DNA from 3 places in the Bifidobacterium pseudocatenulatum DSM 20438 genome. Region 2 is predicted to be linked to each of the others. Evidence: riboswitches for the same ligand, from Rfam matches in the RefSeq annotation. Region 2 holds a riboswitch; each other region holds the start of a gene.

Region 1 (6,355 bases), 310 kb from region 2:
CTCCGGCAAATCCACCACGCTCGCCGCGATTGTCGACAGAGCGAATGCCGAACGCGCCGACCATATCATCACCATTGAAGACCCGATCGAATTCGTGCATCAACACAAGCGTTGCGTGATGAGCCAGCGTGAAGTGGGAACCGACACCAAAAGTTTCGCGGAAGCGCTTAAACGCGCGCTTCGTGAAGATCCCGACATTATCGAAGTGGGCGAGCTTCGAGACCTCGAAACCATTTCCACCGCGTTGACCGCCGTGGAAACCGGCCACTTGGTGTTCGCCACCCTGCACACGCAGGACGCCGGTTCGACCGTGGACCGTCTGATCGACGTGTACCCGGAAAATCAGCAGCAGCAGATTCGCGTGCAGGTGGCCTCCACTCTGCGCGCGGTGGTCGTGCAAACCCTGATTCCACGTGCCAGCGGGCATGGCCGCGCTCCTGCCACCGAAGTGATGATCAACACTCCGGCCGTGGCCGCGTTGATTCGCGGAGGCAAGGCGCATCAGATTCGTACCGTGCTGCAATCCGGCGAAAAGGAAGGCATGCATACGCTTGACCAAGATCTGGCGAGACTCGTCAACAAGGGCGTCATCACCTTCGAAGACGCTCTTGCCAAGGTGCAGGTCCTCGAGGAATTCGAAAAACTCTGCGGCGCCCGCTCCTCCTTCTAACCTCGCCGTACCCATACACCATCTTTACACCTATCATGAGCAACACAGCAGAAACACCAACCATCATCCAGCCCGACGTTTCGGCGAACCGCGTGACGAACCTTCGAAAAAGACTCTTCACCTGGTTCGCCGAACAACGGCTGCACTGCATTGTCTTCATCGCCTACGTGACAGTGACCGTCACCGTGTCGTGTTTTCACGAACCATGGTTTGATGAGGCGCAAGCTTGGCTGATCGCACGTGATTGCTCATGGAAGGAACTGCTTACCGTACGCACCCATTACGAAGGACACCCACCTCTTTGGTGGATGCTGCTTGCCATTCCCGCCAAACTTGGCATGCCTTACGAAATAGGATTGAAATCCCTCAATCTTATGTGCGCCGCGCTGATGATCTGGCTTTTGGAATTCAAAACGAAACTACCAGAATTACTAAAGGTAATACTGCCATTTTCCTATTTTCTTTGCTACCAGTATGGCGTAACTTCCAGACCATATGCGCTTATGATCGCCGCAATGCTGCTCATAGCCATCAATTGGAACAACCGCAACACCAAGCCATGGCCAGTCATACTCAGCATGATGCTGCTATGCGCCACGAGCTCTTACGGATTGGCAATCGCCGGCATGCTTGCCTTGAATTGGACGATTCAATTTCTCTGCGGCGAACGCTCGCTTATAAAAAACAAGCAGCGTTTCGCGGGACTTGTTCTGCTACTGGTATTCGCCATTATACTGCTCCTCAACGTACTCCCCGCACCCGGCACATACCACGGTGACTTTGACATACATGGCACTGCAACAACATCACCCGCATGGGTTTCCGTATTCAACACCTGGCTGGTAATGCCTTCCGAGACGTTGTTCACTTCAACCCTGTCGGATGGCAATATGCAGTTCATCGCTCTCACGCCAAGCGAGCTGTTTATGCCGTGCGTAATGTCATGCCTGATGTGGTGTTTTCTTATTCAGATTTGCCTACGCCGGAAAACCGCATCATTGCTGCTCACCACATACTTGGGTATAAGCGTTGCGTTCACCGCGCATCTTTCCATGCATCATGCGGGAATCATCTTGGGATTCTTCATCGCCATTCTCGCCATCGATTGCGATATCGAAAAAATCAATTCCAACGATTGGCCTCAGTGGATCCGTAATCTCAACAACCGTGTTATGACTCTTCTTGGACCGAAGAAAACGGAACGGTATCTCCGTTTCTTCAAAATCCTCGGTCTTATCTTCATGCTTGTCAGCGTGTATTGGACGGCAAGCGCCAGTATTTGCGATATTCGGTACGACTATTCGTCTTCCCGGGCGGTAGCGTCTTTTATCAAAACCAACCATTTGGAGCAATACCGTTGGATGGCAGGCTGGACACGCGTCAGCAAGAACGACACCGCTTCCAATCCAGAAATCAACAAAATCATCGACAAAGGCGGATATTGCGGCGGCACCGACTGCATCGACTACACTTCTTGGTACGGCAGCACCCTTATCGATTCAGCCCCTTACTTCGACCATACGCTTCTTGCCAATGCATACAAGGGACGAAGCTATTCGTCGTGGGAATGGTGCGTTGACCCCTATGCGGGAAAGAAAGACATCGAAACATGGAAATCGTGGGGCGAACCCGAATTCTACGACACTCTGTATCAGCCATTTTTCTTCTCCGACCTTGGTTACGACAGAAACCATTACACGAAAATCAAAATCGCCGAAACCAAGACACCTTGGAAAAGCACATGGTCGGAAGGCGCCTGCGAAATTTACGTGCGCAACGACATTTACGAGAACGTATTGCATTCGCCCGATCCTGGAATCGACTGGCCCGACGGCGCAACGCGCAGATAACAAGTGGACCGGCATCCAACTGGAACGTGTCGATTGTTCGTTTATGCAAAACGTGCCACTGTCAGCACCTTTGTATAGGTTAGATATGTTATGTACATGCAGGGGGGCTTCCGGCGAAAGCGGAAGCTGAGATAGGCAAATGCCTGACCCTTTGAACCTGTTGGTTAGGACCAACGTAGGGAGCAGACAATGGGCGATGACTCATATGCAGCTGCATTGCGTGAACAGATTGCGCAGGCAGTAAACGACGTACGCGAAACCACACCTTTGGCACAGTCGTTCACCAATTTCGTAACGATGAATCTTGTGGCCAACGCGCAGCTGGCCGCCGGCGGCACCGCAGCCATGAGCTTCCTGCCTGACGACGTGATCGACACCGCGGAAATCGCCGGATCGAACTACATCAATGTGGGCACACTCCTGCCGTTCTTCAAGGACGCGCTACCGGAAATCGCCTACAAACTGCACAAGAACGGCAAGACGTGGGTACTTGATCCGGTCGCCGCGGGCATCGGCAAAACCCGTACCGCCATTCTCGAATCGTTCCGCACATACCCGCCGACCATTGTGCGCGGCAATGCGAGCGAAATCATCGCGCTCGATGCGATGTGGGGTTTGGCACAGCATGATTCCACCGTTCCCGGCACTCGCCCGGCAGGCGTGGAAGCCGTCGACGAAGTCGATTCCGCCGTTGACGCGGCCAAACGAGTGGCTCGTCATCTTGCGAAATACTCCCCTGTTGGAGCCGGCGCGGTGGCCGTTTCCGGAGCAGTCGATCTGGTGACTGACGGCGAGCGCGTGTTCCGTTTGCCCGGCGGCAGCGCGATGATGACGAAGATCACCGGCGCCGGCTGTTCGCTCGGCGGCGTTACCGCAACGTATCTGGCCGTGGCCGAACCGCTTGTCGCCGCGATTTCGGCATCATTGCTGTATAACAGGGCTTCCGAAATCGCCGAAGCGAAATCGTCCGGTCCCGGATCTTTCCAAGTGGCGCTGCTTGACGCGCTTTGGAACGTCACCGCCGAGGAAGTCGCCGCTTCCGAAATCATCATCGACTAGGCTTTGCCGAACCCTGCATGGTATTCGGCATATCATGCGGGGTTCGGCAATTGCGTATATGGAAAATATGGACGATTGCCGGTTCACATTGTAGGTTTTCTGAATCACTTACCGAGAAGGGTTGATTATATGAACAATTATTCATATGCATCGATGCGCGATACATTCGATATGAGCGCCTACTTTGTGGTCGGCCCGCAGGATTGCAAGAGCCGTACTATTACCGGTGTGATTGAGGATGCGTTGCGCGGGGGTGCAACGTTCATCCAGCTGCGAGCCAAGAACACCGACGCGAAAGACATCACCAGCATGGCACGCGATATCGCGCAGGTTATCGAGAACAACGGCAAATCCGATTCCGTGGCGTTTGTGATCGACGATCGCGTGGATGTAGTTTGGCAGGCACGTCACAAGGGCATCAAAGTTGACGGCGTGCATATTGGGCAAACCGACTTGGAACCGCAGGAAGCCCGCGCGTTGCTTGGGGAAGATGCCATTGTGGGCTTGTCTGCCGAAACGGAAAGCCTGGTGAAGCTGATCAACGAGCTGCCTGCCGGCTGCATCGACTACATCGGGGCCGGCCCGTTGCACGTGTCCACCACCAAGCCGGAAGCTTCCGTTGGTGGCAACGATGGTTCCGGGCATACGCTCGACGAGGCGCAGATCAATGCGATCTGCGATGCGAGTGATTTTCCGGTTGTGGTCGGCGGTGGAGTGACCGCCGACGATATGGAGATGCTCGCACATTCGAAGGCGGCCGGCTGGTTTGTGGTGTCGGCCATTGCCGGCGCAAGCGATCCGGAAGAGGCGACCCGCAATATGGTTTCGCGATGGAAGGCAGTGCGCGGTGATGCAAAGCATGGGCACGTACTGCGCAAATAGCAATCACGGATCACGAATATTTCAGAACTTCGCATCATAAGCAAGCAAAAGCAAGTAAGGAGTCATTCATGACCAGCACTTTGGCACCGGTATTGAGCATCGCGGGATCGGATTCCTCCGGTGGTGCCGGCATTCAGGCGGATTTGAAAACCATGCTTGCCAATGGCGTGTTCGGTATGACCGCCATCGCGGCGCTGACCGCGCAGAACACCACAGGCGTGACCATGGTCACGAACACTCCTCCGGAAATGCTCGCCGCGCAAATCGACGCAGTATTTGAAGATATTCCGCCGGTCGCGGTGAAGATCGGCATGGTGTCGAGCGTGGAGCTCATCAACGTGATCGCCGACCGTCTGATTGCGCATGATGCCACGAATATTGTGCTTGATCCGGTGATGGTGGCAACATCCGGTGCGAAGCTTATCGAAGGCGACGCGATTGCGGCACTGACTTCCAAGCTGTTCCCGCTGGCCACCGTCATCACGCCGAATATGCCGGAGACCCAGGCGCTGTGCGAGCTGGCCGTCGAACAGGGTGCCGACGCGATCGACTACGAGAATGGCGAAAGCATCTCCAGTGAGAACGACATGGTGACGGCAGGCCATATGCTCGCCGGCCATTTCGGCTGCGCGGTGCTCGTCAAAGGCGGTCATGGCACGCAGGATGCCAGCGATGTGCTCGTTGAACCGAGCGGCAAAGTCACTTGGTTCCGCGCGCGTCGTATCAATAATCCGAACACGCATGGCACCGGATGCACGCTGTCTTCGGCGATCGCATCGCATCTGGCGCTTGGCGAGACATTGCCGGAAGCCGTCGATAGTGCAAAACTGTATCTGACGGGCGCCTTGGAGGCGCAGCTTGACCTCGGTCACGGATCCGGACCGATGGATCACGCTTGGAAATGGCGCTGACAGCCAAATCCGCACCAGCCAATCCAAGTCGTATCAGGCCGATAGGAACGCAACGAAAGGAACGAACATGACCCTTGATCGCAATGCGGAAAAGCAGGAAGTGCCGATCAACCCGGAAACCGGCAAACCGTATATCAACACGCTTGCCGCAGTCGCCATCTCCCCCGCCGGCGCAAGCCCTGAAAAGTCCACGTACGTGGCGCAGGCGGTCGACGTGATCCGTCAATCCGGATTGCCGAGTGAAACCAACGCCATGTTCACCAACATCGAAGGCGACATCGACGACGTGCTCAAGGTGATTCGCGACGCCACCATGAAGCTGGCTGGCCAGGGCTATCGCACCGACGTGGTGATCCGTCTCGACATTCGCCCGGGTTTCGAAGGTCAGATCCACGCCAAGCAGGCACTTGTGGACGAAATCCTGTCGGAATAAATCAGGCAATAAACTGTTAGATCGTCAGAAAAATCGAAAAGCGCGCTATTTATAAGGAATGGCGCGCTTTTCTTATTGATTTGGGTATAGTGTAGCGAATATGACTACGATGAAGGAAATTGCCGAAGCGACAGGGGTGTCCATTTCCACTGTTTCCCTGGTGCTTAACGGCAGGGATGAAGGACGTGTGAAAGCCCCTTTGGCCGCGCTCGTACGCGAGAAGGCAGACGAACTCGGCTACACGGTCAATCCTCTGGCGCGCAGCCTGCGCACTTGCCGCACGCGAATTCTCGGCTTCATCAGCGAGGAAGTTGCCACCACGCCGTACGCAGGCGGCATCATTCTGGGCGCGCAAGACGCGGCAAGCACCTACGGGTACATGATCATCACGGTCAGCACCGATGGCAGGGCGAGCGAAGAGAACGAAATCGCCACGCTGAAACGGTATGGCGTGGACGGTTTCTTCTATTCGAAGATGTCGAATCGCATTGCGAGCGTGCCAGCCTCGCTCGGCGATTATCCGGTGGTGATGGTGGATGCCACCGATGCC
Region 2 (6,355 bases):
CCGGCCTGTTCTCGCTGACATCCTCCGATTTGCAGGATGTTCGCGTATGGCGAGAAGCGCCAATCATCGAAATTCATGAAACCGTCGGCAAGAACGGTAAACCGAAAAAAACGCGCAAACGTATCGGCGGATCAGGCCTGTGGCATCAGGTTCCGGCGTTTTGGACGACTCCGACAGTGGCGAGAAAGCGTAAGGACGAAGTCGATGGATCCGCGGAATATCCCGGATATGATGTGCCTGAGGATGCTATGGTGGTCCGAGAGGAAACCAAGGTGTCGCGTTCCGGAGCATCCAGCGTGCAGCCGGTATATATACGCCCCGCGGAAAACACAAGGAAAATGCTTGACGAAATTGACAAGGCACGTCACGCCGACTTATGGCGTGTGCTTGTGGCCCTGTCCATCAGGCGACTTGGTCCTCCTACGGCACGTGTTATCGCCAATACGTTCGGATCGCTTGACGCCATCGAACGCGCCAGTGTGGACGAACTGTCACAGATAGACGGCATCGGTCCGGAGATCGCGGAATCGGTGGTCACGTGGTTCGCGTCGGCCAAGGAACCAGGCGATTGGCGCGGCACGGTGTTGGAAGCATGGAAGGCTGCTGGAGTCGGTGCGGAGCAGGTTGAAATCAGTACACTACCGCAGACGCTTGAAGGTAAAACAGTGGTTGTCACCGGTTCGTTGATTGACTTCTCGCGTGACTCCGCCAAAGAAGCGATTATCTCCCGCGGTGGAAGAGCCTCAGGATCCGTCAGCAAGAAAACCGATTGGGTGGTCATTGGCGAAAACGCCGGTGCCAAAGCCGCCAAAGCAGAGGAATTAGGCGTTCCCATGCTAAACGAGGACCAGTTCAAAATACTGCTGGAAAATGGAACGGTGTGATACCGGCACGTCAAACTGGCAACGTAATCGCAAGAAAGCTCTGGCATGCCGCGTCTCCAGACGCTAGTCTGGTACGCGGCTAAAGGAGGAACCATGACCGACGAGCGCACCATCGAAGCGCGCATCTATGAGCGACTCAGCAAAGTAATCGACCCGGAACTGGGTCGATCTGTGACTGATCTGGGCATGATCGCAGCCATCGATGCGATACCGGTGGAAGGTAAGGCGAACACCTATGAGGTTCGTGTGGAGGTCGAACTGACGGTAGAAGGCTGCCCATTATCGCAGACCATCACCAACCAGATCAACGGAGCGGTGGCATCCTACCCGGATGCAACGCTGCTGCCGCGCATCGAAGTCGGATCTATGAGCCAAGACAAGCTCACCCAACTCGTTGCCGGTCTCAAAGCCGAGCGCAAGCAGAATCCCTTCAACAAGCCGGGCATCAAAACCCGTATTTTCGCCATAGCATCCGGCAAGGGCGGTGTCGGCAAATCGTCCGTCACCGCGAATCTTGCCGCCACTTTCGCGGCGCTCGGTTATGATACGGCTGCCATTGATGCCGACATCTATGGATTCTCGCTGCCGCGACTGTTCGGCGTGCACGCGCAACCCACCAATCTGAATGGCATGCTCATGCCCGTCACCGCTTGGGGAACGAAATTGATTTCCATCGGCATGTTTGCGGGCGCCGATCGCGCGATCCTTTGGAGAGGGCCGAGACTGCAGCGTTCGCTCGAACAGTTCCTTTCAGACGTGTGGTGGGGTGAGCCCGACGTGCTTCTGCTTGACTTGGCTCCAGGCACCGGCGATATGGCGATTTCCGTGGCCCAGGCCTTGCCGAACGCGGAACTGGTGGTGGTCACCACGCCGCAGCCATCCGCATCCGACATCGCGGTCCGCTCCGGCCTGGTGACGCTGCAGGTGCCGATGAAAGTGCGTGGTGTTGTGGAAAACATGAGCTATTACGAGCACAAGGGTGAACGTCTGCGGATTTTCGGCGAAGGCGGCGGCGCGCGCGTGTCGGAACAGCTGACCGAAAGCCTCGGTTATGACGTTCCTTTGCTAGCTCAGCTTCCGTTGGAACCGGAATTGAGGGAGACTGGTGAGGCCGGACGTCCGGCCGTGCTGAATGAGGATGGCTCATTACGTGCCGACGATATTGGCGAGACATTCAGGAACCTAGCTGAATCGTTGATGCGCAGGCCCCTGTAAAACTCTATGGAACCGTGTTCCCGTACTGCATTCAGTATGGGAGGGAAACCCGCGAAGACAGGCCATTGCAAAAAACCGAGCGTATTCCATACCGGAAACGAAGCGAAAATGAAACGGCCCTTGTGAAAATCTTGTGCCTTGTGTAGTATCAAGCGCAGACACGGGGGCCGTATGGCTGAGAGGAAGCAAACGCTTCGACCGTATGAACGTATACCGGGTAATGCCGGCGCACGGACGTCTCTCCATTCCCGTGCCTTGTCAAAGAGAGAAAGGCACATATCCTATGATTGAAGAAAAGCAGTCTTCCGTAGTGCGCAAGCACAACAACAAGTGGCGTGTAGTCGATATTGTCGTGGCTGCCATCATTGCCGTTGCGTCCGGTGTGATCTTCTGGGGCTGGGACATTGTCTGTACCGCACCACTGGCTCTCTTCGGAGCGGTGACCCCTGGTTTTGAAGGATTGCTTAACGCCTTTTGGCTGTTCGCAGGTCCTTTGGCGGCCATTATCGTGCGCAAACCTGGTGCCGCGTTGTTCGCGGAAACCCTTGCCGCCGCGCTTGAGCTCACCATGGGCAACCAGTGGGGTGTCGGCGGCTCACTGATCGTCGGCATCATGCAGGGCTTTGGCGCGGAAATCGGCTTCGCAGTCTTTGCCTACAGGAAGTGGGACCTGCTGTCCACCACCATTGCCGGCGCCTTCGCAGGTATAGGCTGCGGTCTGTACTACTGGATCACCAACCCGGCCTGGAGCACGGTGCGTGCCAGTATCTACCTAGGCACCTCCATCATTTCCGGTGCAGTGCTCGCCGGGATGGTGATGTATTTCCTACAGGTGGCCATCGCCAAAACCGGCGTGCTTGACCGTTTCGAATCCGGCCGCACGCAGGAACTGGTCTGACGATTCGTTTGTGAAGTCCCGTATCGCATTCACGGTGAGTGGATACGGGACTTCTTTGATGCGTGTTCGCCTTGCGAATGTCAAATGCAAAAGGAATGAAAGAACGATTCATGGGTACTGATGCAGGAAAACCGTTTTCCGCAGCCGGGGTGGTCGCGCGCGATTGGGGATGGCGGCATGCCTCACGTAAGGATTTTGCGTTAAGGCATGTGGATTTCACCATACAGCCGGGGGAGCGCGTGTTGCTGTTGGGCGCTTCCGGTGCCGGAAAATCGACGTTGATGGCCGGTCTTGCCGGCGTGCTCGGCGGTGATGATGAAGGCGAACTCGAGGGTGAGCTGCTGATTGACGGAACGGATGCCCGTCATTCGCGTGGGCGCTCAGGATTGGTATTGCAGGATCCCGATGCGCAGACGATTCTGGAACGTGTGGGAGATGATACTGCTTTTGGTTGTGAAAATCTGAATCTGCCAAAAAATGAGATTTGGAGCAGGGTCCGTTCATCACTCGACATTGTTGGACTTGGCTATATGAAACTCGATCGTTCCACACGCAGGCTTTCTGGCGGGCAGCGTCAACGTCTGGCTTTGGCTGGTGTACTCGCCATGCATCCCGGGCTGCTGTTGCTTGACGAGCCGACCGCCAACCTTGATCCGGAAGGCGTCAAGGAAGTGCATGATGCGGTACGTGGTGTGCTTGACCGAACCCATGAAACCTTGGTGGTGGTGGAGCATCATATCGACGTATGGCTTGATTTGGTGGATCGTGTCATTGTGCTTGGTAAGCCGGAATCCGATTCGCATGTCAGCGGAGTCATCGCCGACGGCACTCCGGAAGAAGTGTTTGGCAGCATGGCGCCGGTATTGACAAAAGGTGGTGCCTGGGTTCCGGGGCGCACCGTCGAAAGCCATATTCCCGAATCCAATCAATCGTCGGGAAATGTTGTTCTGCGAACCGAGGATCTCAGCTTCGGACGTGAATTCGCTCTTGGCGAGCGTGTGAACCTCGCGTTCCATGCCGGCGAGATTACCGCCCTGACCGGCAAAAACGGCGTGGGAAAATCCACGCTCGCTTTGACTTTGGCTGGCTTGCTCAAGCCGATTTCCGGTCGGGTAAGTATGGATGAAAGCATGGTTCCCGCACATAGGGAGAACAACGTCTTCACATGGAAAAGCAGGGATCTTCTTGGGCGAATCGGCATGGTGTTCCAAGAGCCGGAACACCAGTTCGTCACGTCCAGCGTGCGCGACGAAGTGGCAGTCGGTCCTAAATCCATGGGGAAAACCGATGACGAGGCCTACGCCATCGCCGATATGATGCTAGAACGGCTGAATCTCAAGCGGTTCGCCCCAGCCAATCCATTCACGTTATCCGGCGGCGAGAAGCGTCGCCTTTCCGTGGCGTCCATGCTTGCCGCGGCGCCGAAGGTGTTGGTGATGGACGAGCCGACATTCGGTCAGGATTTCACCACATGGACGGAAATGGTCAGGCTGATAGCGGGCGCGCGCGACGCGGGCTGTTCCGTCATCATGGTCACTCATGACGAGCCGTTGATCGAAGCGCTGGGTGCGCGTCGCATTCTCGTAAGCGAGGGGGAGTGAGATGGAACAGTTGAAAACTATCAGCGTGGTGCCGCATAGGGAACGTCATGATGACGCCAAGCCGGCGTCGCCGTCATGGTTTGTAGCGAAGATTAATCCGGTCAGTCGTTTCATCGGTGCGCTGATATTGTGCATTCCCATGTTCGTGACGTTGGATGTGGTTTCCGCATCGGTGGCGTTTGCGTTGGAGATGCTGCTGCTCTGGATTGGAGGCGTCGCTCCATGGACGGTGCTTCGTAAAACCTGGCCGGTATGGGTCGCAGCTTCGGGAAGCTTCATTTCCGTGTCATTGTATGGCAAAACCTCCGGTGCCGTGCTGGTCAATCTTGGTAATGTCATTGTGGTCTCGCAGGGATCGTTGTATTTGGCGGTGGCCACGTTCCTACGTGTGGCGGCCATTGCCGTTCCCGGCGTGATCCTCGCGCTTGGCCTTGACCCGACCGATCTGGCCGATGGTTTGGTGCAGATTCTGCATTTGCCGTCACGATTCGTATATGGCGGTTTGGCTGGCATGCGCATGTTCACGTTGCTGCAGGATGATTGGCGTGCGCTTGGGCAATCCCGCCGCTCTCGTGGACTAGGCGACGGTAGCGCCATCAAGCGCGTATTTTCCCAAGCGTTCAGCCTATTGGTTGTGTCGATTCGACGCGGCACGAAGCTTGCCACCGCCATGGAGGCGCGTGCTTTCGGATCGGATGCTCCACGTAGTCAGGCCCGGGAATCACGTTTGAACGCCGTCGACTGGCTGTTTTATGCGATTTGTGTGGCAGTGCCAGTGATTGCGTTGTCTTGCGCTTATTTCACCGGTTACTGGCATTGGGCTTTTACCGGCACTGGCAATTAATCGGAGCAGGGCTGCGCAGTACGAGGTTTGTTGAATGCGCGGCGGATTTGCGAAGGGCGTTTCATTCGTTGTATGGAATGGAACGCCCTTCGCATTTGCCCGTTGTTTTTCTCAAAAGATATGTGATATCCGCTACTTGGCAAGCTTGTCAAGCAGCAGCGCTTCGGTGATCACATTGTTTTTCAGGCTGGGAAGACTGATGGATTCGTTCGGGCTGTGCGCGTTGGCCTTCGGATCCTCGGGACCGGTGACCAGTACCTGCGCGTCCGGGAAAATACGCTGCAATTCCGGAATGAACGGAATCGAGCCACCTTCGCCCTTATTGACCGGAGCCACGCCAAACGCCTCTTCCATGGCGTCCATGGCGTCTTTGGTAGCCTCGGCATTTGGATCCATGGCCCAACCCATGCCATTATCAAGCTTGTCGACCCACACTTCGGCGCCAAACGGAGCATGCTCGACCATGAACCTGGCAAGTGCTTCCTGAGCCTCTTCCGGACGCTGGTTTGGAGCGGTGCGCAGGCTGAGACGGAACGTCGTTTCAGGGGAGATCACGTTGAACGATCCCTCCACTGGATGAGCATCGAAGCCGATGACGGTCACGCTCGGCTTGGTCCACAGACGTGCGGCCAAAGAACCGGTGCCGGCCAGACGGTAGGAATCGACGATGCCGGCGTCCGTACGCACGGTTGCCTCATCCATATCTCGCTGCAGTCCGCCGATTGGATCTTCTGAGGCGACGCCCGGTACCACCAAATCGCCATGCTCGTCATACATGGAAGCGATCAGCATGGAGGCAAGCGTGTTCGCATCGAGGATCGGTCCGCCGTACTGACCGGAGTGCACCGGATGATGCAGCGCCTTGACGTGCACGTCAATATCGGTATTGCCTCGCAGCGACGTGGTGAGCGAG
Region 3 (6,355 bases), 210 kb from region 2:
CCGGAAGTGATTAAGGCTCGCATCTCCGAAGCGGCCCAGTATGTGCCGCTCGACCGCTTGTGCCTGTCCACCCAGTGCGGTTTTGCCTCCACTGAGGAAGGCAACAAGCTCACTGAGGAGCAGCAGTGGGCCAAGATCGCACTCGTAAGGTCCATCGCCGAAGAAGTCTGGGGCGAATAATCCAAGCCAATGCCCGGTACGACCAGCTTATGACATGGTCGTACCGGGCATTGTGTTATTCGATGATGTGAACGCGGAGCATTGGGCGAAACGTATAATACGGGACAGCAATCGTGAAATCATAACATCGCAGACAGGGAAAGCTATGAGAAAAGTGGCTTTTATTTGCATGCATAATTCATGCCGCAGCCAGATTGCCGAAGCGTTGGGAAAGCATCTACGCGGAACCGATTGTGATTTTTATTCCGCAGGTGTGGAAACCAAGCCGCAGATCAATCAGGATGCCGTACGACTCATGAAAGAGCTTTACGGCATCGACATGGAGAAAACGCAATACTCCAAGCTGATTTCGGATATTCCAAAACCTGACACCGCGATCTCCATGGGCTGCGACGTGGGATGTCCCTATATCGGCAAGGCTTTCGACGATAATTGGAATCTGCCAGATCCAACCGGGCACAACGATGAAGCTTTCATTGACGTCATCCGTCGCATCGAGGAAAACATCATGAAGCTCTAAAGGGTCTTGACCAGCATCCGTTCGAAGCCCACCAAGACCCTTCCAAAGCATTCTAGGTTAGCTTCTAGCACAATCAGCAGGCAGCTAAATTTTGCCAGCGTGATTTGGTAAGAACATTCACGTGCCCGACACGCACCTCGTGCATAAGAGGCACCGGTACCTCATCACACGTGTGATGATAGACAAAACCAACCTTCTCCTGCACCCGCTTCGACTTCAGATTGCCGTCATAATAGCCGCACCAAATCGCACTCATACCAAGATCAACAAAACCATGACGGATAACCTCCTTGGCTGCCTCCGGCATATAACCCCTCCCCCAGAAAGGCTTGCCCAGCCAGTAACCCAACTCACACTCATCATCACGATCCGTCATATCCGTATGACCATTAAGCTTTAACTCAATCGAACCAATGGGGTTATTGCTGCCGCGCTCGCAAATCGCGTAGCATTCCTTGCCATTGAGCACATGACGAATCGTATTGAGACTTTCTTCTTTCGATCGGTGTGCGGGCCAGCCCGCGATAGGCCCGATATCCGGATCTTTCGCATAGGAGTACAAGCTTTCCGCATCTGTTTCCGCCCAAGCCCTCAATGTCAGCCGTTCCGTTTCCAACATGTAGTCGACCTCTTTCACACGCAATGCATTGAACTGAAGTATAGATTAGCCTGCAAGGAGAGTTTGCTGTGAGTTGCGCGGCGGAGGCGTGACGCGGATGGAGGCGATACATGCGAAAGTGACGGCTGGCCTAACTCTCCTGTGGGCTTCGATGAAAGTTACGTCCAGTGCAGGGCGTAGATTCATAGCCAACACGTAAAGCAGGGGGGCTCCCCAACGGAGCTGAGATAGGCGAATGCCTGACCCTTTGAACCTGTTGGTTAGCACCAACGTAGGGAGCGAAGAATGAGTGTCGTAGCGCACACGCATTGCCAGCGTCAATTGGCATCCGTAAAAGTCTGCGCAGCAGATGCGTCGACCAAACAGTCTGCATCGCGCAATCATCAATCGTAATTCCATTTTCTATCCCGTATAACCGAGCATACGGGCGCGTCAGCATACCCATTGCCTGCGAAATCAAGTTTTCCCAACCCAAAACAGCATAATCAAGGGGGAATCATGAGCAATTATCCATATGCGTCGATGCGAGACAGCTTCGACCTGAGCGCCTATTTTGTGGTAGGACCACAGGATTGCAAAGGCCGACCGATCACCGACGTCATCGATGACGCATTGCGCGGGGGCGCAAGCTTCATCCAACTGCGCGTCAAAGACGCTGACGCGAAGGATCTCACCGACATGGCGCGTGATATCGCGCAAATCATCGAAGACAACAATAAGTCGGATTCCGTGGCATTCGTGATCGACGACCGTGTGGACGTGGTCTGGCAGGCCCGCAGCAAAGGCATCAAGGTTGACGGCGTGCACATCGGACAGACCGATATGGAACCGCGCGAAGCCCGTGCACTGCTTGGCGAAGATGCCATCGTGGGCTTGTCCGCCGAAACGGAAAGCCTGGTCAAACTCATCAACGAATTGCCCGACGGCTGCATCGACTATATCGGTGCGGCACCACTGCATGTTTCCGTCACCAAGCCGGAAGCGTCCGTAGGCGGCAATGACGGTTCCGGTCGCACGCTTGACGAAGAGCAGATCAACACCATTTGTTCAGCCAGTGGTTTTCCGGTAGTGGTAGGCGGTGGCGTGACCGCAGATGATATGGAGATGCTGGCGCATTCAAAGGCGGCAGGCTGGTTCGTGGTGTCCGCGATTGCAGGAGCCGATGATCCGGAAGCTGCAACCCGCAATATGGTAGCGCGCTGGAAAGCCGTACGTGGCGACACGAAGCACGGGTACGCGCCGCGCGTGAAAGCCCAGAAAACAGCGGAAATCAACACTGACAACACAGCCGACGGCGCATCCGGCGAAAAGAAGTTCACCAATGCGAAGGAAGCCAAGGCCGCCTCCAAGCTTGCCAAGCAACAGCGCGTCGACATTGCCGCACGCGATTCCAAGCAGCGAGACAAAGCACATATTCGCAAAACCACGCCGGTGCATTTCGAAAACGAATTCGGTTCCTACGATCTGCAAGTGCCGTACACTGAAATCAAACTGTCTGACACTCCTGGCGTCGGACCGAACGCACCATTCAAGGATTACAACACCGAAGGTCCGAAATGCGATCCGAAGGAGGGTCTCGCTCCCCTACGTTTGGACTGGATTCTTGACCGTGGAGACGTCGAAGAATATGAAGGACGTCGCCGCAATTTGGAAGATGACGGCAAACGCGCCATCAAACGTGGCAAGGCTTCCAAGGAATGGCGTGGTCGCCAGCATAAGCCGATGAAGGCCAAGGATCATCCGGTGACGCAAATGTGGTACGCGCGCCACAACATCATCACGCCGGAAATGCGCTATGTGGCGGAGCGCGAGCATTGCAGCGTGGAATTGGTACGCAGCGAACTGGCCGCAGGGCGTGCGGTCATGCCTTGCAATATCAACCATCCCGAAGCTGAACCCATGATCATCGGCTCGAAGTTCCTCACCAAGCTCAACGCCAATATGGGCAATTCGGCGGTCACTTCGTCTATTGACGAGGAGGTGGAGAAGCTCACGTGGGCCACCAAGTGGGGTGCCGACACTGTGATGGATCTGTCTACCGGCAACGACATTCACACCACTCGTGAATGGATTCTGCGCAACTCCCCCGTGCCGATCGGCACCGTGCCAATGTATCAGGCGCTCGAAAAGGTGGAGGATGATGCGTCCAAGCTCAGCTGGGAACTGTTCCGCGACACAGTGATCGAACAGTGCGAGCAAGGCGTGGATTACATGACGATTCACGCCGGTGTGCTGCTGCGTTTCGTGCCGTTGACGGCGAATCGTATGACGGGCATCGTTTCGCGTGGCGGTTCGATCATGGCCGAATGGTGTTTGCAGCATCATCAGGAAAGCTTCCTGTATACGCATTTCGATGAGTTGTGTGAGATCTTCGCCAAGTACGATGTCGCATTCTCACTGGGTGATGGACTTCGTCCGGGATCGCTTGCCGATGCGAACGATGCGGCACAGTTCGCCGAACTGATGACTTTGGGCGAGCTTACGCAGCGCGCATGGGAACACGACGTGCAGGTGATGATCGAAGGACCCGGCCATATTCCGTTCGACACCGTGCGCATGAACATCGAGATGGAAAAGGCGATCTGCAAGGACGCGCCGTTCTATACGCTTGGACCGCTCACCACCGACACCGCTCCCGGCTACGACCACATCACGTCGGCGATCGGCGGTGTGGAAATCGCCCGCTATGGCACTGCCATGCTGTGTTATGTGACGCCGAAGGAACATCTTGGGCTGCCAAATAAGGACGATGTGAAGCAAGGTGTGATCGCATACAAGATCGCCTGCCATGCGGCTGATATCGCCAAGCATCATCCGCATGCCATCGACCGCGACAATGCCATGAGCAAGGCACGTTTCGAATTCCGTTGGCTTGACCAGTTCAACCTGAGCTACGATCCGGACACCGCCATCGCGTTCCATGATGATACTTTGCCGGCCGAGCCTGCGAAGATGGCGCATTTCTGTTCGATGTGCGGTCCGAAGTTCTGCTCCATGGCCATCAGCCAAAACATCCGCAAAAAATTCGGTAATGCCGAAGCACAGGAGAAGCTCGTCGCCGACGCGCAAACCATCGCTGCCGGCATGCAAGAGATGAGCGAGCGCTTCCGCGAGCAGGGCGGCCATCTGTACCAGTAGACCGAACTGTAGTAGGTTGTGACGAACGGGATTGTCTGGTGTGTAGAAAGCCGGGCAATCCCTTTTTGTCGCTTATGCCGATATGGAGCACTCCGATAGGGACAACTCTTTTGCTTGTAGGCCTGACCCGTCAAGCCGGTCCGCTCCCATTGGGCGAACACCTGACCGGTTTTGTCGAGCACGGTTTGTGGGGTTTCCAACTGTGTGCGATCCTCGTCAAGCTGCAATTGGTTTTTTCACGTCCTTGATCTGCGCGATCGGCAGTCCACTATCCAGACAAGAGGGTATAAGCACTCCCCCACGGTCAGTACATGGCTCTAACCTGAATTTATGACTCTTCTTCAGCTGAAATATATTGTGAAAATCGTGGAATGCGGTTCCATGAACGAAGCCTCGCACGAGCTGTACGTGTCACAGCCCGCGTTGAGCTCGTCTGTGAAGGAACTCGAGAACGAGCTTGGCATCGAGATCTTCACCCGCTCGTCGCAAGGCATCGCCTTGACCGTGGACGGAGCGGAATTCCTCACCTACGCGCGCCAGGTGCTCGATCAGGCGTCGCTGCTCGAAGAACGTTACAAGAACGCGAAGCCACGCAAGCAGCTGTGCTCCGTGTCCACACAGCATTACATGTTCGCCGTCGAAGCGTTCGTGGAAATGATCAACTCCATCAAATCCGACGAATACGAGTTCACCATTCGTGAGACGCGCACCAAAGACATCATCAACCAAGTGGCGAACATGCTTTCCGAAATCGGCATCATCTACCTGTCCGATTTCAACAAAGACGTGATTGGCAAGATGTTGCGCGAAAAGCATTTGGAATTCCATCCACTGTTCCGTGCTCCGTTGCATGTGTTCATTTCACGCAACAATCCACTGGCCGGCAAGAAGAAAGTCACGATGGACGACTTGAAGCCGTTCCCGTTCATCCAGTACGAGCAGGGCGAGGAGGGCAGCTTCTTCTTCGCCGAAGAGGCGGTCTGGCCGGAATACTCCCCCAAGCAGATCAACGTGACCGACCGTGCGACGATTCTGAACTTCATCATCGGTCTGAACGGCTACACCGTGTGCACCGGCATCGACAACGGCGATCTCAACAATGAGAAAATCGTGACCGTGCCGCTTGACACCGATGAGACCATGCTGGTCGGCTGGATCACGAACGAGCGTGCGAAGCTGTCGAAGGCCGCGGAAAACTATTTGGAGAAGCTCAAGTCGGTGGTGGCCGACCATGGATACAACCTGATCGACTGAATGCACTCATCAACTGGATGCACTCTGATATGAGATTGAAAAGTGCCTCGCACCGATGCTTTCGATTGGTGTGAGGCACTTTTCATATGTTCAACTGTAGGACCCGCCTATAGAATTCAGGCACCATACTGCTCCAGATAAGCGTCGGCAGCGGCCTTGATCTCGTCGGTCACATACGCGGTGCCGTCAGCGGTTTCGATATGCTGGCCGGCCTCGAAGATCTCGCGCACGTTGGCAATGGCGAATACCGGGAAGCCGAACTCTGCTTCGACGGCCTTCACCGCGGACGTGTCGGAATCCTTGGTCTTTTCCATACGATCCACGGAAAGCACCAAGCCGACGACCTCCACATCCGCTTCGGCCTTGAGCTTGGGAATGACCTCGCGTACTGCGGTGCCTGCGGTCATCACATCGTCGACGAGCAGTACCTTCATGCCGTCGGTCAGCTGGGTGCCGACCATCATGCCGCCGTCGCCATGATCCTTCTTCTCCTTGCGGTCGAAGGTGTAGCCGACTTCCATACCGTGGCCGGAAGTCAGAGCGATCGCGGTGGAGACGCCCAGCGGAATGCCCTTGTAGGCAGGACCGAAAATGGTGTCGATGTCGTTCGGCAGATTGCCTGCTTCGATTTCCGCCGCGATCTT

The links. A riboswitch is a leader RNA that binds a small molecule or an ion and turns the genes downstream of it on or off. The one in region 2 is predicted to bind thiamine pyrophosphate.
Region 1: linked by a shared signal. The riboswitch ahead of BBPC_RS06655 (hydroxyethylthiazole kinase) and the one ahead of BBPC_RS05405 (ECF transporter S component) in region 2 are both predicted to bind thiamine pyrophosphate.
Region 3: linked by a shared signal. The riboswitch ahead of thiC (phosphomethylpyrimidine synthase ThiC) and the one ahead of BBPC_RS05405 (ECF transporter S component) in region 2 are both predicted to bind thiamine pyrophosphate.

The regions. Positions count from the first base shown of each region.
Region 1 covers NZ_AP012330.1:1,583,198-1,589,552, forward strand. Annotated here, with positions in the region: gene BBPC_RS09380 (type IV pilus twitching motility protein PilT) at 1-670, shown strand, start outside; gene BBPC_RS06650 (hypothetical protein) at 706-2,520, shown strand; TPP riboswitch at 2,611-2,719, shown strand; gene BBPC_RS06655 (hydroxyethylthiazole kinase) at 2,710-3,579, shown strand; partial or broken gene BBPC_RS06660 (thiamine phosphate synthase) at 3,709-4,455, shown strand; gene thiD (bifunctional hydroxymethylpyrimidine kinase/phosphomethylpyrimidine kinase) at 4,530-5,372, shown strand; gene BBPC_RS06670 (thiamine-binding protein) at 5,440-5,805, shown strand; gene BBPC_RS06675 (LacI family DNA-binding transcriptional regulator) at 5,906-6,355, shown strand, end outside.
Region 2 covers NZ_AP012330.1:1,277,737-1,284,091, reverse strand. Annotated here, with positions in the region: gene ligA (NAD-dependent DNA ligase LigA) at 1-884, shown strand, start outside; gene BBPC_RS05410 (Mrp/NBP35 family ATP-binding protein) at 978-2,099, shown strand; TPP riboswitch at 2,250-2,352, shown strand; gene BBPC_RS05405 (ECF transporter S component) at 2,383-2,997, shown strand; gene BBPC_RS05400 (ABC transporter ATP-binding protein) at 3,093-4,598, shown strand; gene BBPC_RS05395 (energy-coupling factor transporter transmembrane component T family protein) at 4,600-5,442, shown strand; gene BBPC_RS05390 (dipeptidase) at 5,575-6,355, opposite strand, start outside.
Region 3 covers NZ_AP012330.1:1,072,116-1,078,470, reverse strand. Annotated here, with positions in the region: gene BBPC_RS04435 (5-methyltetrahydropteroyltriglutamate--homocysteine S-methyltransferase) at 1-180, shown strand, start outside; gene BBPC_RS04430 (low molecular weight phosphatase family protein) at 350-700, shown strand; gene BBPC_RS04425 (GNAT family N-acetyltransferase) at 774-1,319, opposite strand; TPP riboswitch at 1,512-1,614, shown strand; gene thiC (phosphomethylpyrimidine synthase ThiC) at 1,815-4,457, shown strand; gene BBPC_RS04415 (LysR family transcriptional regulator) at 4,788-5,711, shown strand; gene pyrE (orotate phosphoribosyltransferase) at 5,828-6,355, opposite strand, start outside.